2 regions of the Corynebacterium sp. H113 genome follow, and region 2 is predicted to be linked to the other one. Evidence: riboswitches for the same ligand, from Rfam matches in the RefSeq annotation. Region 2 holds a riboswitch; the other holds the start of a gene.
The links. Region 2 has a riboswitch for cyclic di-AMP ahead of WG938_RS06605 (resuscitation-promoting factor Rpf1 domain-containing protein). Riboswitches for the same ligand answer to the same signal wherever they lie in the genome.
Positions count from the first base shown of each region.

Region 1: another riboswitch for cyclic di-AMP. It lies ahead of WG938_RS09975 (C40 family peptidase); the one in region 2 lies ahead of WG938_RS06605 (resuscitation-promoting factor Rpf1 domain-containing protein).

Region 1 covers NZ_JBBHKZ010000005.1:10,194-26,109, reverse strand. Annotated here, with positions in the region: gene WG938_RS09985 (glycosyltransferase family 4 protein) at 1-750, opposite strand, end outside; gene WG938_RS09980 (C40 family peptidase) at 793-1,842, opposite strand; gene WG938_RS09975 (C40 family peptidase) at 2,069-2,707, opposite strand; cyclic di-AMP (ydaO/yuaA leader) riboswitch at 2,721-2,878, opposite strand; gene WG938_RS09970 (DEDD exonuclease domain-containing protein) at 3,320-4,915, shown strand; gene trpD (anthranilate phosphoribosyltransferase) at 4,922-5,992, opposite strand; gene ctaE (aa3-type cytochrome oxidase subunit III) at 6,512-7,126, shown strand; gene qcrC (cytochrome bc1 complex diheme cytochrome c subunit) at 7,195-8,085, shown strand; gene qcrA (cytochrome bc1 complex Rieske iron-sulfur subunit) at 8,082-9,293, shown strand; gene qcrB (cytochrome bc1 complex cytochrome b subunit) at 9,290-10,918, shown strand; gene WG938_RS09940 (ABC-F family ATP-binding cassette domain-containing protein) at 11,310-13,028, shown strand; gene ctaF (aa3-type cytochrome oxidase subunit IV) at 13,226-13,672, opposite strand; gene ctaC (aa3-type cytochrome oxidase subunit II) at 13,706-14,869, opposite strand; gene asnB (asparagine synthase (glutamine-hydrolyzing)) at 15,450-15,916, shown strand, end outside.
Region 2 covers NZ_JBBHKZ010000003.1:2,075-17,990, forward strand. Annotated here, with positions in the region: gene WG938_RS06590 (DNA repair helicase XPB) at 1-1,672, opposite strand, end outside; gene WG938_RS06595 (helicase-associated domain-containing protein) at 1,726-4,122, opposite strand; gene WG938_RS06600 (hypothetical protein) at 4,188-4,379, shown strand; gene WG938_RS06605 (resuscitation-promoting factor Rpf1 domain-containing protein) at 4,614-5,318, opposite strand; cyclic di-AMP (ydaO/yuaA leader) riboswitch at 5,337-5,532, opposite strand; gene WG938_RS06610 (cold-shock protein) at 6,023-6,457, shown strand; gene WG938_RS06615 (DUF2771 family protein) at 6,533-7,063, opposite strand; gene WG938_RS06620 (glutaminyl-peptide cyclotransferase) at 7,132-8,040, opposite strand; gene WG938_RS06625 (DUF3027 domain-containing protein) at 8,064-8,792, shown strand; gene WG938_RS06630 (NCS2 family permease) at 9,004-10,473, shown strand; gene WG938_RS06635 (TrmH family RNA methyltransferase) at 10,483-11,334, shown strand; gene WG938_RS06640 (DUF6928 family protein) at 11,338-12,228, opposite strand; gene sepH (septation protein SepH) at 12,243-13,436, opposite strand; gene serC (phosphoserine transaminase) at 13,575-14,711, opposite strand; gene WG938_RS06655 (citrate synthase) at 15,381-15,916, shown strand, end outside.

The DNA.
Region 1 (15,916 bases), on a different contig from region 2:
CCCTTTTCGCTCCGCCAGTTTCTCTAGAGCTTCGCGACGCCCACCTGCACCCACAATCATCAACCTGGCATTGGGAACGTCGGCAAGCACCGCAGGCAGTGCTCGAATCAACATATCCTGCCCTTTACGACGGACGAGCCGAGAAATGCACACGATCAGCGGAGTGGATTCATCAAGTCCATGGCGTTGACGAATAGCAAGACCAGCCTCAGCGTTAGGCGCGAAACGATCAATGTCGACGCCAGAAGGCAATCGTTCAAACGCAGTACCAGCGCCAAACGCCGCTGCAAAACGATTGCGCGTGTATTGCGAAATGTATGTCACTACATCCGCGGAACGGCCTATTGTCCGTAGTGATTGCCTCCCGCCAGGAACCATGGACCAACCCACTTCATGGCCGTGAGTAGTGGCAACGACGCGGTCGGCACCGGCTCGTCGTAAAGCAGCGCCCAGCAAACCCATTGGTGCCGCAGCTCCGAACCATACGGTATGGATGTATTCGTCAGCGATGATCTTCGCAGCTGCACGGGCTACGTGCGGAAGTGGCAGCAAGACCCGATCCCGCAGACGGTGCACTCGATATGGCAACGCTGAGTCGTGCTCGACCGTCTCCGCGCCCGGAGCTCGAGTCGATGCGAGAACAGTGATGTCTTCAGGGTTCAAGCAGTCGCAGAAATCACGAAGGTACGACTCGATACCACCCTGGCGGGGTGGGAAATCATTAGTAATCAGCAAAACACGTCCGGGCACACCCGCAACAGTAGCGAATGTGCCCGGAGAAGCGTGCAATGCCTAGAAGCGAACAGCCCCCTGGTATGGACCCCCCTGAGACATCGGCACTACCTGAACAGGAATGCCGTAGTCCGCTGCATGGATAATCTTGCCATCGCCAACATACATACCGACGTGCGTAATACCTGGGTAGAAGCCGATCAGGTCACCTGGCTGCAGATCTTCGAACGCGACTGGGGTGCCACCAGCGAGCTGCTGCTGGGAAGTGCGTGGGATGGACTTGCCGATCTGCGCATATGCCCACTGCATCAAACCTGAGCAATCGAAGGAATCCGGACCGGTTGCGCCCCACACATAGGGTGCACCAATCCTGGTCATCGCGGCATCAACCGCTGCAGAAGATCCAGTGAACGTCTCCAACCCAACCGTGACCGGGTTGTTCTTGTTTTCCCAAACAATTCTCTCTTCTGGAGTAAGCGCATTGACCAGCACGGTAACTTCATCGATGGAGGCTTCGAGCTCGTCAGCGCGCTTGTCGAGCTCGCCACGCTTTACTTCCAGACCCTTCAGCTCCGACTGCGCAATAGTGCGGGCAGAGGAAGCCGCCGCGTACTCATCAGCAGCAGCGCGTTGCGCCTGAGAAATTGCAGCGAGCTTGTTTTCTTTGTCGCGAGCGAGCTGATTGACATACGCCGAACGGTCAATCGCTGACTGCGCGTCATCTGAGCCAAGAACCGCAGTCATCGGATCCAGAGTCTGGCCACGCATACGCTGCAAGGCATACGTACCGACATCACCCTTCAACTCATCTGCAGAGCTCCGCAGGCTCTCTGCCCTCTCCGTCGCTTGGGTGACGCGAGTTTCCAAACCCGCAAGCTCAGCTTCCTTCGCCTTCACATCTTCGTCGATGCGGATGTACTCCTCAGAAACAGCTGACGCTTCGCGCGACAGTGACTCGATCTGAGCGAACACATTATTTGACTCGACGGGTTGCGCCGACACGGAAGGCGCTACGGCTACAGGAACCAACATCGCCGAAATTACGACACTTGCAAGAAGCGCTCCGCGGGTGGTGGAGCAAGAAGCACCACGACGTCCTCGTTTAGACAACTGGTACGCCTTTCAAGAACAGAATTAAAGAAACTACTGCCATCGATACTAGCAGTATCTACCAGGCATATTGAACTGAAGTTCGACCGAGAAAACGCCGAAAGGCGAGGTTTCCATCACAGTGGAACCTCGCCCTTGAAACAGGATGATAAGAATCTATTCAATTACGGCGTATTAACCAACTAGGTGCCGACTACTGACACCTAATGGAAACAAGAAACGCTTATTAGAAGCGAACCACGTTGTTAACTGGCATGTAGGAAATTGGGGATTCCTGCACAACGTCACCCTCGGTTGGAGCGTGGATAACGTTTTCGCCACCGGAGTAGATACCAACGTGGCTAGCGCCGGAGTAGAAGGAGATGATGTCACCTGGCTGCTTTGCACCGAAAGCAACTGGAGCACCAGAAGATGCCTGCTGCTGGGAGGTGCGTGGGATGGACTTGCCAACCTGGGAGTAAGACCACTGGGTCAGACCGGAGCAGTCGAAGCCGCCTGGCTGGGTGCCACCCCAAACGTATGGGGTACCGATCTGGGAGCGAGCTGCTGCAACAACGCCGGACTGTCCACCTACGGAAGGTACGTCCGCCTGATTACCTACGAAGTTGTTGACCTGCTCGAATCCCTGCTGAGCACCTGGAAGCTGTGCCGAAGCCGGGATCTGCGAAGCGATGTCACCCTGTGGGATGTACTGACCGAACTGGTCAACAACCTGCTGAGCACCTGGGATCATGTCCAGGCCTGGAACCTGAGCAAGTGGATTTGCGGATGCAGCTGGAGCAACAAGTGCGGTAACACCAGCGATGGTTGCAGAGAAAACTGCTGCGTTGCGTGCAATCTTGGAACGGCGGGAATGCATACCCATGATAAAGACTCCGAATCTTCCTGTTTAGTGCCGACCGGGTTAGCTGACGGGTTCGGAAGCGTATGGAAGAACTTCCTACCCACCGGCAAATACCGGTGAGATTCACCCCATGGTTTGAGGTGGTTCCCCGGTTCAATTCCTTGTAGGGAATTGATTTGGCCTGGTTTCTTGTCCATGAGCGGCCACCACACTTTGTGGCCCCGCTGCAATGTCTCAGCAAGATTACGAAATGGAATCGACTTATGTCCAGTCGACGCGCGAATACCAACCTGAAACCAAGTCGTTACCAAGGCGACCATCAAGCCGTTACCTTGCCGTTATCAAAATTGCTACCCTACCAACCCTGCCGACAGGAGATTTCAAAAACAGTGTTCCACCTGGAGCTATGAGCGGGTGAATTACAACAGCGTACTTCCATAGGTTTGGCACCATTTCATCCATGAAAATTCTATATGTGAGTTATGTCACTATACACTTTCCCGGTTTATTTTCTGCCCCAACTTTCACTTGTCCCCCGCTATTCACATTACGATTACGGCTTCATAACGCTGCCCGCGAGTACTCATAGCGGTCGAACATCATCCAATCCAAGCGAGAAACTACAGTGGAGCCGTGATCGAACATCAGCCTTCTCTCCCCTTGTCCTCCGGTTCGGGAGAATCCGTATCAGAGGCTGACACCCTGTTGTTCAATACGACCTTTGTCGTTTTCGACTTGGAAACAACAGGGATGCGCCCAGACGGTGATCACATTCTGGAAATCGGTGCTGTGAAAACTCGGGGAGGCGTCGAGCTGGCACGCTTTAACACTTTGATTGATCCTGGAGTCGACATTTCAGGCTTCATCACCAATTTGACGGGTATTACAAATCACGACGTCGTCGGCAAGCCCCAAATAGGAACTGTCCTGCCCCAGTTTTTGAAGTTTGCCGAAGGTTCAGTGTGGGTCGCTCACAACGCTCGCTTCGACATCGGTTTTATTCAGGCAAATTGCAAAGCACTCGGACTCCCTTGGCCAGCTCCGACGGTCGTCGACACGCTAGGGCTCGCTCGAAAAGTCCTGGACCGACAGACGGTCGGATCGTTCAAACTCGGCACGCTGGCACGATATGCGAAAGCACGTACGACACCTACGCACCGAGCGCTTGACGACGCCGCCGCGACCGTCGATGTCCTCTATTTCCTTATTGAACGGTTGGGCGGACATAATGTCGAAACACTTGACGAATTAACTGCATACTCCCCTGCAGTCGATCCTCGCGTCCGCGCGAAACGCTCCCTCATTGACAATGTTTCTCACAGCCCGGGTGTGTACGTTTTCAAATCTGCCAACGGCGACCCCTTATATATAGGTACTGCTGTCGACCTTCGCAGACGGCTGAACCAGTACTTCAATGGTTCAGACCCGCGGAAACGAATGTCAGAAATGGTCATGCTCACCGAAAGCATTGACACCATCGAGTGCGTCCATGGCTTCGCAGCTGAAGTCCGGGAGGCCAGGCTTCTGTCCAGCACGCGCCCACCCTATAACCGCCAGCGGAAGGAACCCGGTCGAGGCTGGTACCTCATTAGCAATGGCAAGGCTGACTCCGCCAAAGCCAGTCGGCTTCCGCAAGGCGAACTCAGCATCGGCCCATTCAAGACTCGAAATGCCGCGCTCGAAGCACGCGACACCCTAGGAATCGGCGACGGCAGTTTCACCCGCATCGCCACCGAACTTCGCCATGGGGGCGCGGACCGCATTGCCGCGCTCATCCGCGCCGTGTCAGATGCAGCAGACCAAAGCCGATACCGTCGTGCTGCCCACTTGCGTGATGTGACATCGGAATTAATCTTGCTTCTGGACCGTCAACAACGCCTCGCAAGTTTGGCAGCAATCGAAGAAGTTCATGCTGCCTTCCCAGACGGCTGCGGAGGCTGGAATCTCGCAATTGTTCGTCACGGGAAACTCGCTGCGTCCGGACACTGCCCACGAGGCGCCCGCGTCGCCCATGTCATCGAACTACTCGCTGCATCCGCAGAAACGGTCACGCCAACTGCCGCCCCCTTCCGTGGCACGACACCGGATGAGCTCTCCATTACCTGGAAATGGCTCACACGTGACGACGTCTATATTGGACCAACCTCGTCTCCGTGGGCATCCCATATAGAAGGTGTCGGCAAATATCGAGAATGGGCGCTAAGAGCACGTGAGGCTAAAGGGGCCTGACGCACATCAGGAGTTCGCGATGACCGACTCGATAATTTCCTTACAACGCCCCGACGACAACGCATGATCGGCAATTGCCACTTCCTCCGTCAGCGCCTGCTGAAGCGTGCGCCCCTGCAATCCCTTGGATGCAACCAAAGATGCAGCGGAGTTGAGAACTACTGCATCTCGAATGGGACCATGAAGCTCACTAGCCCAGACTTGGCGAGCAATCTCTGCGTTGTACTCCGGCGTACCACCACGCAAGGAATCCGCTGGTGCATACGAGAATCCGAAATCCTCCGGATCGATCACATCCTCGTGGACCTCGCCGTGCTCGACAAAAAACAGCCGAGTAGGTCCAGTCACCGTTACTTCATCCAGGCCATCACTACCTCGGACAAGGAGTACACGTTGACCGCGGCGTGCATATGCACCCGCCATGGCCTCCATTTGCTCTTCAAAAGCACAGCCAATCAGACTGCACGAGGGCTGAGCCGGATTGGTCAGTGGACCAAGCAAATTGAAGATCGTCGGCACCGCAAGTTCTCTACGCACCGGCCCTGCATAGCGCATCGCCGGATGATACGACGCTGCAAAGATAAATCGCAGAACGAAGTCAGGGTGCGACGGCGAGAAGACTCGACCATCGGCAATATCAATACCCAACGCTTCCAACATGTCCGCGCCACCCGACTTTGACGACGCTGCACGATTGCCGTGCTTCAAAACCGGAACACCCGATGCCGCGACGACAACCGACGACATAGTCGAAATATTTACGGTATGCGCACCATCGCCGCCAGTTCCGACGATATCGACCGCACCATCGGCAACAGCCTGCAGGACTTCTTCGTCGTCAAGCTCAGTAGCAAAGGACAACATTCCATTGGCAGCAAAATCCAACTCGGCAGGAGTAATGCCCTTGACGAAGAGGCCGAATGAGAAACCAGCGACCTGCCCGTCCGTTGCTTGACCAGACATGATCTGATCCATTGCGAACGCGATCTCTGGCTCCGTCAGCTCGCGTCGCGCACCGATAGCCCCAAGGACTTCACGCCACGACGTATCGGCGACTAACTCGGTCAACTCTGTCATGGCTGATATTCCTCCTTATATATGGGCTACAAATCTCTGAGATACAACGACGTGGAAACGCACGCAGTTGGGACATCCACGATCACAATACGTTCAGTCTCGGTTAACAAGATTCTCGGGGTCGATCAGCTCATCGACGTTGCGTGCATCCGGACCCCGAGCACGGAGACAATAGTACTTGTCAACATCACAATCCGTGGGCGGACGGCAAAGCTCCCCCGTTCGCCCATGGAGCTGTCGTTCATATACACTTGTGGAACATTAATCAGGCATGAGAGTTCCATAAGCTACTGGAGCTCACAGGTGCAGTGCTCGACGCTTTGCGGTCATGGATGCCTGGCTCATCAAAACCCCCACTCAGGTGCGCGTCGGAAAGCGACCCCAAAGAGTTCCCGGTAATCCGAAAATCTTTGTGAATTCTCAGGAACCTTTTGCAACGACCTGGGCTTTTGCGAAATTTCTGGCCAAAATGGGGGTTGCAACGTGACTACACCTAAGAAACAGGCCATACTGTTAAGCGTGACGAGCGCAGTTGAAAATCAAGGTATGACAGCACCACGTCGTGCCGCGACACTGAATCGGCCAAATATGGTCAGTGTCGGCACGATCGTGTTCCTGTCTCAGGAATTAATGTTCTTCGCCGGTCTTTTCGCGATGTACTTCGTATCTCGCGCAAATGGCCAAGGTGAATCGTGGGATTGGGGTACCGGCCACCTCAACGTCCCGTACGCACTTTTGATCACCGTGATCTTGGTGTCGTCTTCGTTCACTGCCCAGTGGGGCGTGTTCGCGGCCGAACGTGGCGACGTTTTCGCCCTCCGCAGGTGGTACGCATTGTCGACCCTGCTGGGAACGATCTTCCTTCTTGGTCAGGCATATGAGTATGTAACTCTTGTCGGCCACGGTTTGACCATCCAGAACTCCGTCTACGGTTCGGTATTCTTCATCACCACCGGTTTCCACGCAGCACACGTTCTTGCAGGTGTTGTGGCTTTCGTGATTGTGATGATCCGTATCTCCAAGGCGAAGTTCACCCCAGCCCAGGCAACGGCAGCCATCGTGGTTTCGTACTACTGGCACTTCGTTGACGTCGTGTGGATTGGTCTGTTCGCAACCATCTACTTCATCCAGTAGGCCGCCTGTCGCGGTCTAACTGCGACTACGAGGCCATCCACTTTCCACGAACTCTTAAAGGGAACAAGATGGAAATCAAAAACCCCGCTACTGAGGAGAATGTCTCCTCGACGGCGGCCCCTAAGACTAAGGGTCGCCGTAAGATGCGTCGCGCCGCTTCCGGCGTAATGGCGCTTGCTCTCGCCCTCACCGGCGCGGGCTTCCTTGCTAACGCACTTACCCCAGATGCCCAGACTGCTACAGCGGAGCAGGACAAGGCAGCTCAGATTCAGCAGGGTAAGGAACTTTACGACGTCGCCTGCATCACGTGCCACGGCGCTAACCTGCAGGGCGTCAAGGACCGCGGTAAGTCTCTCATCGGTGTCGGTGAAGGCGCTGTGTACTTCCAGGTTCACTCCGGTCGTATGCCTATGCTCCGCAACGAGGCACAGGCTTCGCGTAAGACCCCTCGCTACTCCGAAGAGCAGACGCTGGCAATTGCTGCCTACGTTCAGTCTCATGGTGGTGGCGCAGGCATCGTCCGCGACGAAGACGGCTCCATCGCAATGGAATCCCTGCGCGGTAAGAACGCCGGCCCGAACGGTGAAATCGATCCAGCCGACGTTGCACGTGGCTCGGAGCTCTTCCGTTTGAACTGTGCATCCTGCCACAACTTCACCGGTCGTGGTGGCGCACTGTCTGGCGGTAAGTATGCACCAGTTCTGGATCCTGCAAACGAGCAGGAGCTGTACCAGGCAATGCTTACCGGCCCTCAGAACATGCCGAAGTTCTCTGACCGTCAGCTTTCTGCCGACGAGAAGAAGGACCTCATCGCTTACATCAAGAATGCTTCCGAAACCCCTACCCCAGGTGGTTGGGGCCTCGGTGGCATCGGCCCAGTGACTGAGGGCATGTTCATGTGGATTGTTGGCATCGTGGCTCTCTGCGCCGCAGCCCTGTGGATTGGATCACGCCAATGAGTGACAACACTAAGAAGACCTACAGCTCCGAAGAGCTGTCGAAGATGAATAACGCAGAGCTCGCTCGCCTCGGCGCAGAGCTCGACGACGTTACCATTGCGTTCCGCAAGGAGCGCTTCCCAATCGAGAACGACCCAGCTGAAAAGCGCGCCGCAACTGGCGTCATCATCTGGCTGTCGCTGGCAGTAGTTCTCGCACTGGCATTCATCGCCATCTACTTGTTCTACCCATGGAACTACGAGGGCCACGGCTCCGAGAACCTGTGGCGTTACACTCTGTACACCCCACTGCTCGGTTTCACCCTCGGTGGCTCCATCATCTCCCTAGGCGTTGGTGCTGTTAAGTACACCAAGCGTTTCGTTCCAGAAGAGATCTCGGTGCAGCGCCGCCACGATGGTCCTTCAGAAGAAGTTGACCGTAAGACCATCGTCGCCCTGCTGAACGATTCTTGGCAGACCTCGACTCTTGGTCGTCGTTCCGCTATCAAGGGCCTGCTCGGTACCGGTGCAGTTCTCGCCGGCCTCGGCATGGTTCTGCCAATCGGTGGCATGATCAAGAATCCTTGGAAGCCACGCCACGAAATGGACGTCACTGGTGATGGCACTCTGTGGACCACCGGCTGGACCCTCGTCGAAAAGGGCGAGAAGGTTTACCTCGGTCGCGACACCGGCGCAATTGCGGAAGAAGACTCCCACGGTTACCACACCCGCGGCGTTTCCCGCCTGGTTCGTGTTCGCCCAGAAGATCTCTCCGCTGGCGCAATGGAAACGGTCTTCCCGCTTCCAGAGGCTGATGTCAACGACGGCGATAAGTACGATGCAAATCGCGATGCTTACGAAGCTCACATGCACTCGATTCACGGTTCCCGTAACTCGGTCATGTTGATTCGCCTGCGTTCTTCCGATGCTGCTCGCGCTACCCTGCGCAAAGGCCAGGAAGAGTTCCACTACGGCGACTACTTCGCATACTCGAAGATTTGTACGCACATTGGTTGCCCAACTTCGCTGTATGAGGCTCAGACCAACCGCATTCTGTGCCCATGCCACCAGTCCCAGTTCGACGCCCTGCAGTTTGGTAAGCCAGTCTTCGGTCCGGCTGCCCGCGCACTGCCAGAGCTCGATATCGATGTGGACGAAGAGGGCTACTTCTACGCCAAGTCCAACTTCATTGAGCCTGTAGGCCCTGCATTCTGGGAGCGTCAGTCATGAGTAATTCCGTAAAGGCAGCACGCGCTGCAAGTAACATGGACGACCGCTACACCATGTCTGCTGGCCTGCGTCAGCAGCTGAACAAGGTCTTCCCTACCCACTGGTCATTCATGCTGGGTGAAATCGCGCTGTACTCGTTTATCGTACTGCTCGTTTCCGGTGTCTACCTGACCTTGTTCTTCGACCCATCGATGTCGAAGGTCATTTACGACGGTGCATATGCGCCACTCAATGGTGTGGAAATGTCCCGCGCCTACGAGACCGCCCTGCAGATTTCGTTTGAGGTTCGTGGTGGCCTGTTCATTCGTCAGGTCCACCACTGGGGTGCTCTGCTGTTCGCCATCTCGATCATGGCGCACATGTTCCGCATCTTCTTCACCGGTGCTTTCCGTAAGCCACGTGAAGCTAACTGGGTTATCGGCTCGATCCTCCTGCTCCTCTCGGTTGCAGAAGGCTTCATGGGCTACTCCCTGCCAGACGACCTGCTCTCCGGTGTTGGTCTCCGAATCATGTCGGCAATCATCATTGGTTTGCCAATCATCGGTACCTGGATGCACTGGATGATGTTCAACGGCGACTTCCCAGGCGACATCATTATTCCTCGTCTGTACATCGCTCACGTTCTGATCATCCCTGCCCTGCTGCTCGGTCTCATCGCCGCTCACTTGGCCTTGGTCTGGTACCAGAAGCACACCCAGTTCCCAGGCGCTGGTCGCACTGAGAACAACGTTGTCGGTGTTCGAATCCTGCCGATCTTCGCAGTCAAGGCTGCATCGTTCGGTCTGATCACCTTCGGCTTCCTGTTCTTCATCGCTGGTCTGTTCCAGATCAACGCGATTTGGAACCTGGGTCCATACAACCCATCGCAGGTGTCCGCTGGTTCCCAGCCAGATATTTACATGCTCTGGACTGACGGTGCTGCTCGTGTCATGCCTGCATGGGAGCTGTACCTCGGCAACTACACCATTCCTGCAGTCTTCTGGGTAGCTTTGCTGCTCGGACTGCTGGTGGTCCTGCTCTTCACCTACCCATTCATCGAAGCCAAGATCACTGGCGACGAAGGCCACCACAACCTGTTGCAGCGTCCACGCGACGTTCCAGTCCGCTCCGGTCTGGGTGCAATGGCTCTGGTCTTCTACGGTCTGCTCACGATCTCCGGTGGTAACGACCTCGTTGCTTACCACTTCGACATCTCGCTGAATGCGATGACTTGGGTCGGTCGTATCGGTCTGATTCTGCTGCCTCCAATTGCGTACTTCGTCACGTACCGCATTTGCATTGGCCTGCAGCGTCGTGACCGTGCGATCCTCGAGCACGGTATTGAGACTGGCATCATCAACCAGCTCCCATCTGGTTCCTTCATTGAGGTTCACCAGCCACTGGGTCCTGTTGACGAGCACGGTCATCCAATTCCACTCGAGTACCAGGGTGCATACGTTCCTACCCAGATGAACGAGCTCGGCGCATCCGGCGCTCCAGGTCGAGGCAGCTACTTCAAGCCTGACTCTCCTGAGATCGCAGCTGAAGCCGCTCGCATCGAGGAAGAGAACGACAAGCAGCGTACTCAGATGTTCCGCGAGCTGGAGGCAAAGAACGCCGCAGATCGCGCAGAGCTGGAGAAGTAAGGTTTAAGCGCCTACTTTCACTGCGTTCCAAAACCGCCCGCTAGGATCACAATTCCTAGTAGGGCGGTTTTCGCATTTCTGCGCTCTTTCTCGACGGCGCGCATTAGTCGGTCAGGCCCCGTTAGTTGCCCACTTTCCATCAGCGCAGGCAAAACTCAGTGGACGTGAAAGCCAGCGGACACAGGTCTCAGTCCAACGAGACATCATCAGGGCGCGTGAGCAATCGCTACTTAACACGGACTTAACAGCGTATAATCTTCAGCTATGAACTGATTACGCCAGTTGCGAACCGGGCTAGCATTTACGATCCCCTACCCCATCAATTCGCAGCGCCTTCACAATTTTCGGGATTGCATTAGTTAGGTATCTCTAGAAGGAGGCGAATCGGCTTATGGCTGAATCAACATTGAGTTTTGTCGACGCAACCAACACTCAACTTGTCGCGAATGGTGTCAGTTTTGATTACGAGGGGACGCCGGTTCTCCAAGACATCAATCTGACTGTATCGGCCGGCGACGTACTCGGACTCGTCGGCGACAACGGCGCAGGCAAATCAACGCTGCTATGGGTGTTGTCAGGACGCCGAAAGCCAACCCGCGGCAAGGTTTCTCATATCGGTGTTCGTGTGCTGGGCTCTCAAGAGCTAGAGGATCCTTTTGACTCCACAGTGCAAATGCTTGTCGACGAAGCCCTCGGGCCATCAAAGCGCCGTCTAGCGGCTTTAGAAGAAGCTGCCGAACTCATGGCCACAGCTGACGGTGATGAAGCTGCAGCGGCCGCCGAGAAGGCGTATTCAGACATCTTCAGCGATGTCATGGCCCACGATGACTGGAATGCCGAGCATCACGCTGCCGTTGTCCTCGATCACCTCGGCCTCTCTGGTGATGGCCCCGACGGTCCGGTACTCGAGCAGAGGACCGTAGACATGTCAGGTGGTCAACGTGCCCGTTTGGGTCTTGCTTTGACCCTAATTCGTAAGCCCGAGATCTTGCTTCTCGACGAGCCGACTAACCACCTCGACGACCGTGGCCGCGCACTTGTGATTGACACGATTCGAAAGCACCCTGGCGTCGTAGTCGTCGCAACGCATGATCGTGACTTCCTGGATGCGGTTTGTACAATCATTGGAGACCTAGTACCGAACCGTCCGGGTATCGGCTTGTTCCGTGGCAACTACACCGATTACGACAAGCACAGGCGCCACGAACGCCAACTCTGGGAGCATCAGTGGCGTACCGAGCAGCATGAACGTGCAAAGCTGGAACAGACCATTGACAATGTCAATGAAGATGCCGGTCCCGTCAAGCCGAAGCGCGACAACGAGAAGATGGGCTACGGGCATGCTGGGGGTCGTGCTGATCGACAAGTTGCTCGTCGAATCCGGGCTGCCCGACAGCGTCTTGAAGAGTTGATCGAAGACGGTGTACCGAAGCCCCCTGCCCTGCTCGGTTTCGATGCGCCACTGACAGCTCCGTTGCCGTCGAAGCGCGCAGCTGCAGGCAGCGAAGAGGACTTCCACATCAAGTTGCGTGGCGTTGTTGTCCCTGATCGAATTCATGTAGGTTCTTTGACCATTCGCCCGGGCGACACCGTCGTGGTCACTGGACCGAACGGAGCGGGCAAGTCGACGCTACTAAAGGTCATGATGGGCGAAGTAGCTCCACAGGCCGGTGAGGCGCGTATCGGCCAAGAGGCGCGTATCGCAATGCTCGCGCAGGAACAGCATTGGGACAACCCAAATCTGACGCCTCAGGAGCTCTATGACCGTGCTCCCAACCCAAAGGTCACGTTGGAAGACCTTGGGTTGCTAACAAAGCGCGACCGTAACCGTCCTGTTTCGGATCTTTCTGTTGGTCAGCAACGTCGTGTTGCCTTGGCCCTCGTAGTAGCTGATCCCCCGGAGATTCTGCTTCTCGACGAGCCGACAAATCACCTTTCGGTTGACCTGATTGAGGAAGTCCAGGACGCAATCGTGGCGACAGAAGGAACTGTCATCGTGATTACCCACGACCGCCGCATGGTTGATCGATTAGAGGCGCGTCACTTGGTCGTAGAAGAAGGCCAAGTAGCCGAGCTGCCTAAGGGACAAAAGCCTGTCGAGTTTGCGTAGGCCTTGATTAGTTCTACACGGTGCTAGCAGCCCGGAAGTCACATGCCAGTGTTGGGTCCTGGGAGGTGACTTCCGGGCTTTTCTATGCACGCTGTGGTTGCGCTGGATGCCTACGTAGATTGGTTGTCTGCACACAAAACCGCCCTGTAGAACCGGAAGGCCGGGTTCTACAGGGCGTTTTTACAGTGTATTCCAGACTAGTGCTTTTCGACTGGCTGGATGTACTGGGTGTTCAGCTTGGTACCGGAAACGATGAGAATAACCGCACCGAGAACGATGAGCCAGTATGCCATGAAAGCGATGCCGTAGCCCATGAGCAGGATTGCCATGGTCATTACGAATGGCCAGATGGAGCTTGCGGAGAAGAAGCCCAGGGTTCCTGCGCCGTCCGCGATCTCGGCTTCTTCCCAGTCGGAAGGGGTGATGTCAGAGCGGGTCTCCGTGAAGTGGAGGTAAACGCCGAGCATCAGGGTGAGCAGGGTACCGAGGAACAGACCAGTTGCACCGACCCACTCGAGGCGGCCCTGGTTTTCGTTGATGACGTTACCGGTGTCCTGCAAGTACATGGTGCCGAAGATGTACACCACGGTCATGGTGCCCAAGAACACGGTAAGTCCGTAGAAGAGCTTTGCTGCAGACTTCATATCTGTTGACTTCCTAATCCAAAAAGTGGGCGGTTAGTTCTGGTTCAGGTCGACGGTGTTGGACTCTTCACGGTTGCCCATGTCACGAGTCTCGGTACGACCAGCGTTGAACGGAGAGGTGGAAACTGCGAATGCTGGCTCGCCGATTTCCTTGAGAGCCTCAGCGTTCGTAGCGGCTGGGTTCTCCTGGCGGAACTTGATGTACTTAGCGAAGTCCTCGCGAGGAACAACGCGGATCTCGAAGTTCATCATTGCGTGGTAGGTACCACACATTTCAGCACAACGACCAACGAATGCATTGTGAACCTCGGAGGATGGGTTGTCCTCTGGACGGTTCTGAATCTTGTCAGACTCGATTGCCTCGATCTGGAAGAGACGGTTTACCTTGTTCGCATCTGGGTGAGGGAATGCATCTCGCTTGAAGAGGAACTCTGGAACCCAGAAGGAGTGAACGACGTCAGCGGAAGCCAGGTCGAACTCAACTGCAGTGTCTTCTGGGAGAACCAGAACTGGAACCTCTTCGGTGGTACCCAGGGTCTCGATCTCGTTGAAGTGCAAGAAGGAGAGGTCAGACTTGGACAGACCGTGAACTGGGAACTGCTTCTGCTCTGCCTTCTCAGCGTCGTCAGCGTGCTCGTCCGTGAAGAAGATTTCTGGGCTCTGGTTTTCCTTGCGCCCGGTGTACTCTTCGCCACCCATCAGGTCGGAAGAAACGTTTGCGTAACCGAACTTCCAGTTCCACTGGAACGCGGTGACGTCAACGGTGACCTCTGGCTCCTTGTCCAGCGCGGTGACCTTGTCCTGCGTCTGAACAGTGAAGAAGAACAGAGACATGACGATCAGAATTGGCAAGATCGTCAAAATCAGCTCAAGTGGAACGTTGTAAGCAGTCTGACGTGGGAATTCACCCTCGCCAGTCTTCTTTGCCTTCTTAGCAGTAAATGCGGCCATCGAGTACAGGGTGATACCCCAAACGATGATGCCGATGATCCACGCGGCAACCCAGACCCACACCCAGAAGTTACCCATTGCTTCTGCCTCAGGCGTAACGCCCATTGGCCAACCGAAGCGGAGTAGCTTGAAGAAGCCGTTTTCCGGCGGATTGACGTCGCAACCTGCGAGCAGGGTGGCGCTTCCGGCGAGGACGCCGAGGATGCCGAGCTTACGAACGGCTCCATGCTCTCTACGCTGATTCACGTGTGTCTGCCTTCCTGATCCACACAATTTGTTAAAGAACCTTAAATATCGGTTCAGTCTTACCAATGCAGGTTAGTCCATTCCTGTGAATTCTCCACAATGGACAGACCTTTAGGGGTGTCACCGAGTATAACGTGCCTAATAAAACTCTGAGAGTGCCCCACCCTACGGGGGTAGATCTCTTAGATTAGGTACCGATTCCCACAGATTGCACGCAATTTTACCCACTTGAAACGCTCACAACTAGGACAACGGCAGGAATAGAGGTTTCCTTTTCATCAGGAACCTCTGCGCCAGTCCCCTGTCCTCCGCGCCCTACTCCCTGAGAGAAATCTCCGTCCGCCAGCCCGGTGACTAACACCACCAACACGAATGTTCACGACATTGTTGGTTACCGTACTAATGTGGTCGAAGTAATTGCTTGCACCTTTGCTTTCGCGACTTCACTGTCACGTCTCGCACAGTTAACTATCCAGTGCGGACGCGGTGATACGCATCGATTACATCTCGAAAGTCTTCGACCGATTTGTACGGTCGAGGTGCTCGCCGTATCCATTAGGAAAGGTACTCACTAAAAGGCATGTGTGGTCTTCTCGGAATTCTGTCCGCAAACGCTGATGCCGCGCAGCTGGTTCCAGCTGTCGAGCGCGCTCTGCCATGTATGCGCCACCGTGGCCCAGACGAGGCCGGAACGTGGCACGACGAGGACGCCGTATTTGGCTTCAATCGCCTCTCCATTATCGACTTGGAGCACAGCCACCAGCCTCTGCAGTGGGGTCCGGAGGATCAGCCGAATCGTTATTCCATGACGTTTAACGGCGAGATCTACAACTATCTGGAGCTCCGCAAGGAACTGACCGATGCTGGTTATACCTTCAATACCTCCGGTGACGGTGAACCAATCCTGGTTGGCTTCCACCATTGGGGCGCAGATGTCGTCACGCATTTGCGTGGCATGTTTGGCATTGCCATTTGGGACACGGTCGAGCGTCGCCTGTTCCTAGCCCGCGATCCTTTCGGCATTAAGCCACTCTACTTTGCGACGAC
Region 2 (15,916 bases):
GTTCGTCGCCGGGAAGCGTGGGGCCAAGCAGCTCGTCGGCATCGACGATGCGATATGCGTAGCCCTGCTCTGCGAGGAAACGCTGCCTGTGTGCCGCATATTCAGTATCCAGGGTATCCCGCGTCACCACTGAATAGAAGATTGCGCCACCGCCGTCGGCCTTCGGCCGGAGCAACCGTCCGAGGCGCTGTGCTTCCTCCTGGCGAGAGCCGAAGGTTCCAGACACCTGGACTGCGACGGATGCTTCAGGAAGGTCGATGGAGAAATTTGCGACCTTACTGACGACGAGAGTTGTTAATTCTCCACTGCGGAACTGATTGAAAAGCTTCTCGCGCGTGGCGTTGGGAGTCTTGCCATCGATGACCGGTGCGTTTAGTGCTTCGCCGAGTTCTTCAAGTTGGTCAAGGTACGCGCCAATGACAAGTGTGGGTTCGCCCTTGTGGCGCTCCAAGATCTTCGTGACCACGGGGATCTTCGTCGGTGTGGTGGCAGCCAGGCGGTACTTGTCATTTGCTTCGGCGACGGCGTAGACCATGCGCTCGGCCTCTGTTGCAGTGACGCGGACTTCGATGCAATCGGCGGGAGCGATCCAGCCTTGGGCTTCGATGTCTTTCCACGGAGCGTCGTAACGCTTTGGCCCGATTAGGCTGAAGACGTCGCCTTCGCGGCCGTCCTCGCGAACCAAGGTGGCGGTCAGACCGAGGCGTCGACGCGACTGCAGATCTGCGCTCATGCGGAAAACTGGGGCAGGGAGAAGGTGGACTTCGTCGTAGATGATGAGGCCCCAGTCGCGGGAATCGAAAAGTTCGAGGGCACGGAACTCGCCCTTGGTTTTGCGCGTGACCACTTGGTAGGTCGCGATGGTGACCGGACGGATTTCCTTGCGTTCGCCCGAGTACTCGCCGATTTCGTCTTCGCTTAGCGACGTACGCTTGAGCAGCTCATCGCGCCACTGACGTCCAGCGACAGTATTAGTGACCAGGATCAGCGTCGTGCGCTGTGCATCGACCATGGCAGCAGCGCCGACGATGGTTTTGCCCGCACCACAGGGCAAGACAACGACACCAGAGCCACCTTCCCGGAAGGAATCCGCTGCGTGACGCTGGTAGTCGCGGAGCTCCCACACGTCACCGTTGCCGTCCCACGAGATGGAGTGTGCCTCGCCGTCGACGTATCCGGCGGTGTCGCGGGCTGGCCAGCCAACCTTCAGCAGTTCCTGCTTGATGCGTCCTCGTTCGGAAGGGTGGACGGTCCACGTATCGTCGTCGATCTGCTCGCCGAGCATCGGGCGAATTTTCTTGTGACGAGTCACTTCAGTCAGCACGGCAGGATCCGTCGACTCCAGCACAAGGCCGTGAGCCGGATGCTTGAGCAAGGTCAAGCGTCCGTAGCGGTCCATGGTTTCTGCGACGTCGACAAGTAGAGGCTGCGGAACCGGGAACCTGGAGTAGGTTTCGAGCACATCGACGACTTGCTCCGCATCGTGACCAGCAGCGCGGGCGTTCCACAGCGCCAGCGGTGTGATTCGGTAAGTGTGGATGTGCTCGGGAGCGCGCTCCAGTTCAGCGAACGGCGCAAGCGCGGCACGGGCAGCCTCGGCTTCAGCGTGATCGATTTCCAGCAGGACAGTCTTGTCCGATTGCACAATGAGTGGACCAGTGCCGAAAGCCATAAGCCACCAAACCTCTCTAATAGAGCCAAAACTCCATTATGGCCTGCTTCGGGCTAATCGTCTAACACGACTTCTGTTACTCGGTGCAGCAGGAAGCGTAAAACTTGGCCGGTTGCCGGATCGATCGCGTCGACTTGCCCACCGGATACGGTAGCGGGGCGCACTTTACGACGTCCCTTGTGCCCATTTCGATCCACGTAACCGATAGTGACATCACGGCCAGCTCGGCATGCTCGCTGCAGAAGCGAAAGGGCAGCGGCGCCGCTTGCAGGATCGTCGTCCATGTCGATCCGAGTGGATGGATCACTATCTTTCGCTCGGTCGCCCGCTCGCATTGATTCGAGAGCTTGGCTGATACGACCGGCGTCGGTAACTGTTTCTGGTCGTGCTGCGGGACGTCGAGGGGCATCTGACGTGCGGAAAGGTTCCGGCGACAAGTCTAGTGCTGCGCCAAGAGCGTCTTCGGCGGTGGCGGAATGCCCCGCATCGCGAAGTGCATTCATGACTTGAACGAGCGGCGCTTGCGAGACTGCAACAGTATCTGCAATGAGTCGTAGACCAAATTGCGTGGCGACGGGTGTCGACATGATGTTGGCGAGCACAGCTGGGTCATCACACCGTATATAACTGGCTGCAGGGCCACCGCGAACGAGGCCGTGTCGGCGCGCAACGTCATCGATCAAATAGGTGATGGATTGGGGCACATCGCTGAGCGAGCGTTGCGCCAGGAAATCCTGGATATCGCGGGCTGCCACTCCGGAATCTAGCGCTCTGCGAACGGAGGTTTCGGTCACTCTGTAGACGCTGGCAAGTCCCGGAGATTCCAAATCAGCGAAGGACTCAAGCATGGTGGCAAGAGCGGGTGCTGCGGGTCCTGGTACCAAAATGGTGAGATCTGCCTGCGCCATGATGCTCTCGGTCGGCGCCGGTAACAATGGGGCTAGTGTGTCCGCAACATCATCAGCTGAACTACCTACAGCGACCCGACCTGCCGAAGTCACCGCAACGGCATCTCCTTGCACGACAACGAGGCCAAGGGCTGCTAGGTCGTCGAGGGCAGCGTCGAGAAGCTCGGTCGCTGTGCGTGCTGCCAGAATCGGACGTTGGGTGGCAAAGACCGTTCGGAAGTCAGCGACGGCTGAACTCGGTGCTGTGCCGTCAATGGCTGGGCATGCCTGAACGAGCACATCGAGGATTGCGTGGCGCAGTGGTGGCAGCGTTGATAAGCGTGCGTGGGCTGACAACAGCGCAATTTTCTTACCATCGGGACCCGGGGTACCAACGAGCCATGGGGCGAAATCGTGGCGCAACCACGCCTGAATGAGCAGTGCCCACCGCTGCGCAGCTGTCGCTTCGAAGAACTCATCGGTAGCTGCCATAGGAGTGAAGTAGTCGCCACCAGTGTCATTGGGTGGCAGCGGATGAGGCGTGCCGACGGTGGCCAATAAAGCAGCCTCCGCGTAGGACATGGCGCGGGAGAGCTCTGCTTCCGAACAACCAATATCGGATAGGAGGCTGCGATGCTCGCGAACCCCGATCACTCCGTCTTTCAGCGTTGGCGACGGATCATGGCTGAGCCGAGTCAATAGGTCTGCTGTTATGCGCAACAACTCGAGAACGTTACCGGCAGCTCGGCCATCGATATCGCGAATCGGAGTTGTGTCGGGCGTACTCGGGCGCAGAATGACGGGCACATCGGGGATCGCAGCACCACGCATGACTGCTCGCACACGAGAAGGCAGCCGAACAGTTGACGAGTCGACGCGTTCTAACAATCCGTTCGCAATGAGTCGAGGTACCGGCAACGACGGATCCGCATCGGGGTCGGCATCTTTGGTGGTACCGAGTCCGCCAGCTTCGGCCAGCGTGGTGAGGAGTCGAGATTGCTTGGTGTCGACGTCGTCAAGTAGAGCCCGAATAGTGGCGACCGAAGGCGCACCTGGAGTGGGTAGAATCGACCACCCTGGTGGTAGCGAACTGGAAATCTCGTCGACCAGCATCAACTGGTCTTCGAAGGGGAGTGGCTTCTTTCGCGAGGACTTTCCGACAAACGTGCCACCACCACCTGGTCCATTGCCGTAGACAACACCGAGCTGACGAAGCTCGTCTGCAGCAGCCCTGATATGGGTCGCGGTAGGTCGCTGGTTACGATCGATCTTGGCCTTTTCTAAGGAGTCGCCGATGTTCTCGATGATTGTAGACATCGCGACGGGGTCGAGTTCAGCGCCGGCGCTTGCTGCTGCTTCAATGACCGCGAGCTGCAGTGCCGTAAGTTCGGGCAACATGCGCATGATGGACGCACGAAGCTGTAGCCGAGCAGCAAGGACATCCGTGGAACGCGGAGGCGGGGAGACCGCATCCGGTCGCTTATGCAGCAACTCAATGAGGAATCGATCGGGGCGATCTTCCAACCATTGGCGGAATTGAGGGAAGGGGGTGATTTCGGTCATGACAACCCCCACCTTAGTGAGTAGAAAACGTGACTGTGCGTCGACTTTCTGAGAGAATCAAATCTATGGCTAACGTTCAGAAGAAAAACCAGTACGTCGATGCAGGCTGGCCACAGGATCTCGAGCCTGGACAGCATGCGGTTACAGAGCTCATTGCAAAGCACGCTGGTGCGGACTCTCCATTTGGCTCCATTGAGTTCCCAGTTCCTGCAGAGGATCTGCATTACGTGCACCCAACCACGATTATTAACAAGTAGTCGCTGACGTCACGTTAGCGCTTTAGTGTGCTGATGACCGCGCATGTCCTGGTGGGCGTGCGCGGCTTTCGCCTTTCCAAAACCGATCTATAATTGATCGCATCGGCCTGAATGGCGCCAGCTGGACTGCGCTAGCTGGTTGGCGCAAACAAGAAACCGCCCTGCACTCCATTGTTGGAGTAGGGCGGCTTCTTTGTAGGTATTCGTCAGTGCAACACTGGCGACCTTCCAAACTTAGAAAGGCAAGCCTGGGATAGCTGGCATTGCTGGAACCTGTGGGGTGTCGAAGCCCATTGCAGGCAGCTGAGGCATTGCTGGCATTGCTGGAACCTGTGGGGTGCCACCGTAGCCGTTGATTGCGATGTTGAAGAAGTTGGTGATCTCGGCTGGAACTGGCATACCAGCTGCGTTTGCAACGCCCTGGACCTCGTTCATGATCGCCTGCAGGTCGCCAGCGGTAGCTGCGCGGGACATACGATCAATGACACGCTGGATCGAAGCCGGGTCGGTCAGGTTGATGCCAGCAGCTGCGTTATTGGGACCAGTAGATGGGGTAACGCCGTTGACTGGCTTTGGACGCTCGGTTGGGCCGGAAGAGAGGCCGAGACGCTGGGAGCAAGCAGGCCATGCGTTCCAACCCTGGGACGCTAGAACCTTTTCAGCAACCCAGATCTGCTGATCCTTGGTTGCACGGTCAGCGGTTGGAGCGAACTCGCCACCGCCGAAGCCGGTCCAGGTGCTTGGGCTGAACTGCAGGCCACCGTAGTAGCCGTTGCCGTTGTTGATGTGCCAGTTGCCACCGGACTCGCACTCGGCCAGGCGCTCCCAGTCGGAGTAAGGAGCAGCGGATGCTGCTGGTGCGAATGCAGCGGCGCCGAAGCCAACTGCGAGGCCTGCGATGGCGACCTTTGCTGCGGTGTTCTTGGTGTTGCGAGCCATGATGGAATGTCCCTCTCGTTGTACTTTTGGTGTCGCCGTCGGGGTTAGCTGTCGGATTCGGGCGGAAGGATTGCCCGGCGGACGGATGTCCGGCCTCACCCCAAGGATGCAAGCGCAATATGAGTTCAACGATGTGCTTGTCCAACAAAAGCCACAGGCGAGCTGTTGCTTTGTGGTTTCCCCGACCCCGTTCTTCGATCAGGATGTCCCTGTGAAATTGTGTGGCGTAGCAGTGTGTTTAGTGTCGCCCAGAACGGGGTTTGGCGAAATGCGACCACGCTGCCATGCGCTTCGTAACAGCACGGTAGCGGTTTGTAACGGAATAGTCACGCTAAATCGCCGAGAGAAGATTTATTATTAAAAGTGATAACATTGGCCGAACTTCCTATAATCCCAGGGTGAATCCGCAGATGAAAGCAGAGTGGCACATGTGAATTACCCCTAAAGTGGTGAAGTTCACGTTATAAAGTCGTTATCAGTCCGTGAGTTCCCGAATTCCCAATGGTTCTTCAGTGTCTGGTCAGTGGCGAGGCCGTCGAAAAGTGTTTATCTAAACGGATGCTGTACACTTGTATTCTTTAACAATTATCAATTGTCGCTCGTGACCAGGCGCGAACAGTCGGCTAGTACTAGAAACTATTGCTAGTGCCGATGGCTCCATTGAAAGTGCGCGACAATCGAGTGATGAAGAAAGGTGATGTCACGTGCCGATCGGCAAAATGAAGTGGTACGACAAAGACCGTGGCTTCGGCTTTGTTTCAAATCCAGATGGCGAAGACGTGTACGTCGGCCATGCGGTCTTGCCGGAGGGTGTAGAAGAGCTCCACCAAGGCCAGCGTATCGAGTACGACTACGCAGATGGTCGGCCAGGCCCGCAGGCATTGCGCATCAGCGTTCTCTCCGAGCCACAGCGTCGCGGTGGACGTGGGCGAGGAGGTCAGGGCGGCCGAGGTCAAGGTGCCCGCAAGCCAGTGAAGCGACACAGCCCGAGCGAGCTCAATGGAATGATTTCGGACATGATTTCGATGCTGGAAAACACAGTCCAGCATGATTTGAAGTCAGGGCGCTACCCGGATCGTAAGCACGGCCATCAGGTTGCAGAAGTCCTGCGCGCAGTGGCGCGGGAGCTTGATGCATAAACTCTGAAGGACCCTGAGGTCCTTGAGATCTGTTTAGTCCGAGCTAGCAGTTATTGGCACGCAATTGCTTTGCCGCTACATTGCCGCCGAGTCGTTGACGATTGACCACGTAATTCCGTAGGTCGTCTCTTCGCCGGCGGCATTTTTGCCAACGACAGCAGTAGAAACTTCAACAACACCAAGTGGCGTGCGTTCGCCATTGACAGAGGTAGAGCCAGCGATAGTCTCGTTCATGGCCTCGCCAGGTTCCTTCACGGACTCGGAGTTCACAGACTCATCCGAGAAAAATCGCTGTACAGTCCACTTACCTGAACCGACCTCTTTGCCCACATTCAGTTCGCCTGTTTCTTCCAAGCCCAACTTGATGTGCGCGGCATTTGCTTCGGTGACGGTACACGCATCCTGTTCGAATAGGTCGCACACACGGTATGGTTTGACGACGACGTCCTCGTCGCCCTTCTTCCATTCGATGGTGAGAGCGTTCGGGTCTTCAATAGCGCGATCACTGAATTTGTCGACAGCGATGACGATGACAGTAATGATCAATCCGACACCAAGGATAAGCCCAATCAGCTGGAGGGCTTTCTTCCTGTTCTTACGTGCCATCGTGGATGCTCCTTGAAGATTGCTTGCGTGTTCGCTGTACCCTACCCGGGGCAGGTCTCTAGGTGAGCTTAGCGCTTCTGCCGGGGAACGAATTCCACCTGGTACAACGTTGGCCAATACTTGCCGGTTACAAGAAAAGTTCCGGTGCCCCGGTAGGCGGCGATGCCGTTCAGCACGTCGGCTCGTGCGCGTGCTTCGGTAGGTAGCTGGTTAACCAGTTCCGTCGCATCAGCTTCACCGGTGACGTGCCCGGTTGCAGGGTCAATCCGCAGAATCGTGTTCGTCTGCCAGACATTCGCCCATACCTCTGGCCCACGAGAACCCTGGACACATTCCAACTCGTTCAATGCAGTGGCCGGAGTTTCTCCATTGGTGACATCAACTCCACCGGTGACACCGAACGTGTCAGGATCGCGGAATTGTAGATGGCCACTCCCATCAGACATCACCAATTTGTCTTGGAATGCACAGATGCCCCAGCCTTCGCCGTCGTAACGCACGCGACGCTGTTCTTGCAACGTTGCGACATCCCGTGCAATAGCGACATTCTCGCGCCAGGTCAATTGCCAGACAGTGTCATCGGCAATCGTGATGCCCTCGCCAAATAACCCTGGTTCGAGCTTGTGTTGCTCCGACTTCGTGCCGGGCGTTGCGCCATTGCTCGGCCAATTCTTAACGCGGTAGATCTCGGATTCGTTATACATGCCCGTACCAACGACGAGGTTGAAATCCTTGTCCAGCTCCAGCCCCTGCGTAAAAGCACGCGGGTCCGAAGGATGCTTTGCGACGATTCGGACATCAAATTGAGTTGGTTGACCAGGCAACGGGTCGTCGGCAGCTGAGGAGTCGTCAGCATCACCGCAACTTGTCATCGCTGTCGTACTTGTGGCAAGAGCCAGACAAGCGAACAGGGTGCGCTTGTTGACGCGAAAATGGCTTGACATGCCTGCAGGAGCGACCAACGTCTGGAGGTTCATCCCTATCACTCTAGGATGGCAGTGTGACTGACAATCGACGACGTTCACAGAATCGGCAACGCCGCGATGGTGCTGCAGGCGGGCGAGTAGTAGCCGGCAAGGCCATGGAAGTAGCTCGCGAGGCTATTGAAGACCTCGGCGAAGGCCCCGCAGGCGAGCACGTAGGCGTGGCTATGACGTCTCCTGGCGTCGCGGTGCACCGTTTCCAACCGAATCTTCCTGGGTACCGGGGTTGGGAATGGCACGTCGTGGTGGCCGTGGCTGAGGGGTCGAAGTACATCACCGTCAGTGAAGTTGCGTTGGTTCCCGGTGACACTGCGCTGCAGGCACCGGAGTGGATTCCGTATGAGGATCGCATTCGGCCGGGAGACTTAGGACCCCGTGATCTCATGCCACCAGCACCTGACGACGAGCGGTTGACCCCAGGCGAACCAAATGTTCGCGAGCTTACCGAGCAGGGCAAGAGAGCTGCCGATGCTCGCTGGAAGTCCGGGGAAACTGGACCTCATAGCGAATTCGCAGTCAATTCGCTCCTAAATTGTGGCTCCTGTGCATTCCATATTCCGTTGTCCGGAACACTAGGCCGGGATTGGGGCGTATGCGTGAACGAGTGGGCTTTCGACGGTTCTGTTGTCCATCATGGTCACGGCTGTGGTGCGCATTCCGCCACACCTGAAGTCGTTGGCCACGGCGTGCCAGATAAGCAGGCATTCGATGATCAAGAGATTGTCGAACGGACGGAACTCAATTAAAAGGCTGAATATATCGACTCGGCACGCCTCCGCCACCGGCTAAGTTTTGCTCTACCCCGGGTATGGGCTGCAAAATTGGTAATGCACGGCTTTCCCGTCACTCGATTCACTTTTGTCGAGTGCATCGCGGAAGCCCGATTTGCTCGCCTGTAGGGAGAAAAATATGAGCCGAGATTCTGTTCCAGAATCACAACAAGCACCAGCCACTGCGGTGGCTGACACTGCACAGAAAGATCAATCTTCCGTCAGTGCGGTCGATCGATTTTTCAAGATCACAGAGCGTGGATCGTCTGTAGTCACCGAGGTCCGTGGCGGCGTCGTCACGTTCTTCGCAATGGCGTACATCATCCTGCTGAACCCGATCATTCTTGGCAATATCGCAGACCATACGGGCGCGACCCTGGGGATGTCCCGCGTTGCAGCGGTCACTGCGTTCGCCGCCGGTGTTCTCACCATTGCCTTTGGTGTTTTTGCTCGTTACCCGTTCGGTATTGCTGCTGGTCTTGGCATCAATACCTTGGTTGCCGTGACCTTTGTTGCCAACGAAGGATTGTCGTGGCCTGAAGCCATGGGCCTCGTGGTGCTCGACGGCATCATCATTGTTGCGTTGGCCGTTTCCGGTTTCCGAACTGCAGTGTTCAACGCCATTCCACCTTCAATGAAGGCAGCTCTTACTGTCGGCATTGGCATGTTCATTGCCATGATCGGACTTGTCGACGGCGGACTGGTACGCCGCATCCCCGATGCAGCGCAGACTACTGTTCCAGTACAGCTCGGCATTGACGGGCAGATTGCCTCCTGGCCAACGGCCGTCTTCGTGCTCGGCATTTTGATCTGTGGCGCTCTGGTCGTCCTTCGTGTTCCTGGTGGCTTGTTCATCGGCATTGTCGTGAACACGATCATTGCGCTGATTGTGGAAGCCATTGTGAAGGCTGGCCCGTCAATGGTGGACGGTAAGCCATCGCCAACTGGCTGGAACTTGGCTGTGCCGACTACCCCGGACGGAGTAGGCGGGCTCCCGGATCTCTCGCTCATTGGCAAGTTTGATCTCTTTGGCGCTTTCATCAACGTCGGCGTCATCGGTGCGACGATGCTGCTATTCACCCTCGTCCTGGCGAACTTCTTCGATGCTATGGGCACGATGACCGGCCTGGGCAAGCAAGCTGGTTTGGCGGACGAGAACGGCGTTTTGCCGGATATGAAGCGCGCTCTTGTTGTCGAAGGCTTTGGTGCGGTAGTCGGTGGTGCTGTGTCCGGTTCGTCAAACACGGTTTACGTTGACTCCGCAGCGGGTATTGCTGACGGTGCCCGTACCGGCCTCGCCAACATTGTCACTGGCGTGCTGTTCCTGCTGGCTATGTTCTTCACACCGCTGTACGAGATCGTTCCTATCGAAGCTGCTGCGCCAGTTCTCGTTATCGTTGGCGCGATGATGATGGCTCAGATTAAGGACATCGACCTCAATCGCTTTGACATCGCGCTGCCAGCATTCCTGACGATCGTCGTCATGCCATTCACGTACTCCATCGCTAATGGTATCGGCGTTGGCTTCATTACCTACGCAGTGATGGCTATGTTCTCTGGCCGTGCGAAGCAAGTACACCCACTGATGTGGGTCGTTGCATTGCTGTTTGTTGTGTACTTCGTTGCCGATCCGATTATGAATCTGCTTGGCGCATAGTATTTCGGTATGACCGAAACCTTCCGCTTCACCCAGATTCCCGAAGCTTCCGATCCTCGTTTGGATGACATTCGAAATCTGAATCACTCTGACTCCCGCCCGGACCTTCCCGGCGGGAAGGGGTTGGTGATTGCGGAAGGTTTTCTTGTTGTGCCACGCCTCATCGAATCCCGATTCCCTCTCCGCGCGATTTTTGGCACCGCGCCAAAGCTTCAGAAGCTTTACGACGAACTCAGTTCGCAACAACTCACCATTGCTACGACGGTGCCGTGGTACGAGATCACCAGGCAGACGATGGCGGAGGCAGCGGGCTTCGACATGCATCGCGGACTGCTGGCTACCGCTGACCGCGCACCAGAAATGACGGTCGCGGAGGTGGTTAATGACGCCCGAACACTGTTGGTACTGGAAGGCGTCGGTGACCACGAAAACATCGGGTCTCTGTTCCGCAATGCCGCAGGCATGGGCGTCGATGGTGTGTTGTTTGGTGCAGCCTGTGCGGATCCGCTGTATCGGCGAAGCGTACGGGTATCCATGGGGCACGTCTTGCGCACTCCGTTTGCCACGCTTCCTGGTCGTACGACAACATGGCAGCACAGCCTCGACGGCTTGAAGGACGAAGGTTTTCGCGTAGTGTCCATGACTCCGGGCGATGGTGCAGTGCCGCTGTGGCAGGCCATGGAGGCAGAAAAAGTTGCCATTTTGGTTGGCGCTGAAGGACCTGGGCTCACGGAGCACGCCATGCGTGCCACTGATGTCCGCGCCCGTATCCCCATGCAGCCAGGTACAGATAGCCTCAACGTCGCTACAGCCGCTGCTATCGCCTTTTACGAGCGCCTTCGGGTCGTCGAAAGTAGCTAACGCTTAGCGACGGTTACGTCGCTGCAGCAGTCCCCAGGCCTTGGCCGAGAGTGTCTTGACTCCGTGAATAGCATTGACACCTAAACGCGCCGTGTCACGACCTAACCGGGAGAATCCGCGAGTGACAATTTCCGGCGCATTTCGATCATCGACGAGGTCGTGGACTTCGTAGTCGTCGTAATCCGTGACATCGTCTGGCTGCTGCGGGGTCCTAGCGTTCACGCGTGCTCGCCGGGGTGGGGGAGGCGGGATGTCCTTCACCTTGCGGCCATCGACTGCGAATGCACTGACCGGGATATCCGGTGCCTGGGCGGTGGGGTCGAAGCCCAGCCATGATGAAATGACAGCTTGTGCCATGTCGATTGGTGCGAATGGCAAGCGCACGCCTCGATCAATGTCGAACTCCGGCGATTGCAGATACGCCTCGTCTTGCGGGGTTCGTCGGCCTGCCCAAAAGTCACCCTCGACTGGATCGGGCAAGCCTTCGTCTTCGACAATTTTGTACGGTGTCGCGGAGAAAGCACGCTTCAGCACGCCTGCTCGCCAATGTGCGAACGCGCCGAAACCAGAAACCGGGTCTTCTGCGGTGACAAACACGTCTGTCGCAGCTATGCCACGCAGGTAGCGCTGTGGGAGGTCGGAGATCTTCGCGACGTCGTCAAGTACGGTTTGAACTACTGCAAGCCCGTCGAAACCCCCGATATAAAACTCATGCGGGCCGGCATGTGCGGACCGGTTCAGCGGGAAATCGCCGATCGGGGTCAGCGTGATGCGAGGATCGAGCAGAGCTAGGTATTTGCGACCGAAACCACGGTCGTGACCAGGCTCAGCGTTCAACACCGCTAGAGGGTCAGCGGAGCTGACAAACCACAGAGTCACCACGAGAGGGCGCATTTTCGTGGAAGCTCCTACTTCTTAGGTTCTTTAGGTCGAACGCCCAGAAGAACATCTTCCCAGGACGGCATGACCGTCTTACGACGACGCTTCGGGTGCTCTCCTTCATCTGGATGCTGGAGGAAGCTATCGAGATCGTCGTCATCGTTCGAATCGGCGTGGCCCTGTGCAGACTGAGCAGCATCGCCGAATCGAGTCTGGGCGGTATTGCTAGACGGGATGTGGGTTGGTTCGCCATCACGGTCAGCGCTCTTGTCGCCGGCTGGGTCGGTGTCATTGGCGACCGGACGAATCCACGTGCTTGGCAGACGCTGCGGAGATGACAGATTGTCCTGTCCAACCGCACTATTCTGACGACGTGTGAAGTCAGGATCCACCAGCTCAGCAGCTAGCTCGTTGCGAGAAACCGTCAGTGCGTGTGAACCATCCGCCTGGTAGCTCCACTCTGCGAGATTCTCCGTGTGCCCGACATTCCAGGCGACCGAGACGATCCACTGTCCGGTCGGATCGCGACGTGCATCCCACTTCGCATCGGACAATTCTTGTCCTCGAGCAGCAAAAGCCGTCGCCAAGATCTCCCACAGCGTGAGTTTCGCCGGTCCATCCGAACGACGAGGACGAGACTGCTTGCCTAGTTCCGCGATACGGGCACGCTCCGCCAGCACAGGGTGCGCAAAAGGCTCGATCTTCTTTGCAGCCATGCCACTGAACTCGACGAGTTCCTCAACGGTTGCGCCGCCACGAATACGTTCCTGAATCTCACGTGGACGCAAAATTACGCGTGGTTCTGGCGCTCGAGGCGGCAATGGCTTTGCGACGGGAGCCTTCGGTGCAGCAGCCTCAACTGTGGCTTCATTATCCGAGTCATCGTCAGCTGCGGTATTGGTATCTGTCGCCACGTCTCCCACAGGGCTGTCTGCTTCAGGTTCTGCCTCTGCGACGGCATCGTGGCCGGCAGTTGCATCGCTTGCATCTGTTGCGTCGGTTGCGTCAGCATCGAGGAATGCTTGAGCGCTATCTTCGGCGGACTTGACCTCAGGAGTTACCGAGTTGGCCGAGTCTGCATTTTCAGCAACGGTGTTGGCGAGGGTGGCACGGAGGTCGTCGGTAAGTGGAAGCCGGAACTGTTCAGTTCCGTCACCGTCAACAGGGGTGAGAATCAACTCCCCGGACTCACCGCCGTCCTTGACGAGCTTGAGCTCCCGCATGCGAAAACCTCCTACAGGAATGGCGGACATTAATACCTTCATGCTAAACGACAACACCCCCAGCACGCGTACATCTTGACAATGTGGCGTGTGTGGGGGTGTGGAGACGGAAAAGTCGTGGAAAAGACCTAACTGTTTCTACTTAGCTGCGTGGCCGTTGTCCAGAATCCAGTCGATCGCGCCGGTCAGCTTCTGGATGTCAGATGGCTCGATTGCTGGGAACATGCCGATACGCAGCTGGTTGCGACCCAGCTTGCGGTACGGCTCGGTGTCGAGGATGCCGTTAGCGCGCAAGATCTTCGCGATAACTGCAGCGTCGATGTCATCGTTGAAGTCGATGGTGCCGACGACGAGGGAACGCTTGGCAGCATCTGCGACGAATGGAGTAGCCTCAGCGCGCTGTTCAGCCCACGTGTACAGAGTCGACGAAGACTCCGTGGTGCGTGCCACCATGCCATCGAGGCCACCATTCTCGTTCATCCACTTGACCTGGTTAGCCAGCATCAGCATCGTGCCGACGGCTGGAGTGTTGTAAGTCTGGTTCTTGCGAGAATTGTCGACTGCGGTCTGCAAGTTCAGGAATGCAGGGATGAAGCGGTCAGACGAATTGATCTTCTCAATGCGCTCGATAGCTGCTGGAGACATCGCTGCCAACCAGATGCCACCGTCGGAGGCAAAGCACTTCTGCGGCGAGAAGTAGTAAACGTCAGCCTGCGACATATCGACTGGAAGGCCACCTGCGCCGGAGGTTGCGTCGATAGCTACGAGCTGACCGTCCGAACCCTCTGGGCGAGTAACTGGAACCATTGCGCCAGTCGACGTCTCGTTGTGAGCCCAGCCAATGAGGTCTACGCCCTCTTCGCCAGCGACTACTGCTGGAGCGTCGCCTGGCTCGCCTGAAATAACCTGTGGTGCATCAAGCCAAGGAGCCTGGCTGGCGGCCTTAGCGAACTTCGAGGAGAACTCGCCATAAGAAAGGTGTGCGGACTTCTTTTCGATCAGGCCAAAGGTTGCTGCATCCCAGAATGCCGTAGCGCCACCGAGGGAGAGCACGATCTCGTATCCCTCTGGGAGCTGAAATAGCTCGGAAAGACCCTCGCGTACTTCGCCCACAACGTTCTTTACAGCTAGCTGACGGTGGGACGTACCCATGACGGAAATGCCGCCGTCGACGACGGCCTGGATCTGAGGAGCGCGAACCTTAGAAGGACCGCAACCAAAGCGTCCATCAGAAGGGATGAATTCTTCGGGGAGAGCAGGGAACTGATCGCTCATGAGGTGCAACCTTTCGGTGGAAAGCAGTTGACTCCGACTTTAACCCCCCTCGTTTCAGGTTGGTCAGCAGGGTTCCTTTAACGATTCCCCCCGCTTCTCCCCCGTTTTTTCATGTTTGCAACGTTTTGTTGTGAGTTAGCTCATTTTGTGAAGTTTGCAAATCTTGGCCGTTTCTTAAAATGTCCAGGGGAAAGTAGCGGATTTGAAGGGGGATCCTGTGGGTCGACTGGGGGAGGAGACCGAAAATGGGTGAATTAATCACAATTTTTCAAATATGTTTGTTTCTGAACAGTTGGCAATCTGGGGCACGTCCAAAAAGTTGCGATATCCGGGGAAAATAACAATGTTGACCGGCGGTTGAGGCGTGGATAGGGTGGGGGTTGGACCTGGTTTTCCTTAGTGTGACGCGTCGCATTTTCGGTGCGATTTGGGGGTGGGGGTGTTGCGCCCCTCACACTCTTTGCTAGAGTGTGCCCTAATCCACTGCTGTCGGTTGAGATGTTCTCGGCCGGGCTCTAGTGTGAAGCGGGCGAAGATTATTCGCATCGGGCAAGATTTCACTGGGGTGCTGTTACTGCAAAAGAGTTTGCGGGGGCAGCCTGGGCCGTGGCCGGTATCAAATCCGGATGGTCTCATCGACACGAATTAATTGACATCGAAAGGGAAGTTGTGGCTACTGAAAACGACAAGGCCGTACTCCATTACCCTGGCGGCGAGTTCGAAATGGACATCGTCAAGGCAACTGAGGGCAACGACGGTATTGCACTGGGCAAGCTCCTCCAGGAAACCGGTCTTACCACCTTCGACCCTGGTTACGTAGCTACCGGTTCTACCGAATCGAAGATCTGCTACATCGACGGTGCCAATGGCATTCTGCGCTACCGCGGTTACCCAATTGAGCAGCTGGCAGAAAAGGCAACCTTCAATGAGGTTTCCTACCTTCTTATCAACGGTCACCTGCCAACCAAGGCTGAGCTCGAAGAGTTCAACTACGACATTCGTCACCACACCTTGCTGGACGAAGACTTCCGTAGCGCGTTCCACATTTTCCCTCGTAACGCTCACCCAATGCAGACCTTGGCATCCTCGGTGAACATTCTGGCTTCCTACTACCAGGATGACCTCGACCCATTGGATCCAGAGAAGCGCGCACTTGCTGCTTCGCGTCTGATGGCAAAGGTCCCAATGCTGGCTGCATACGCTTA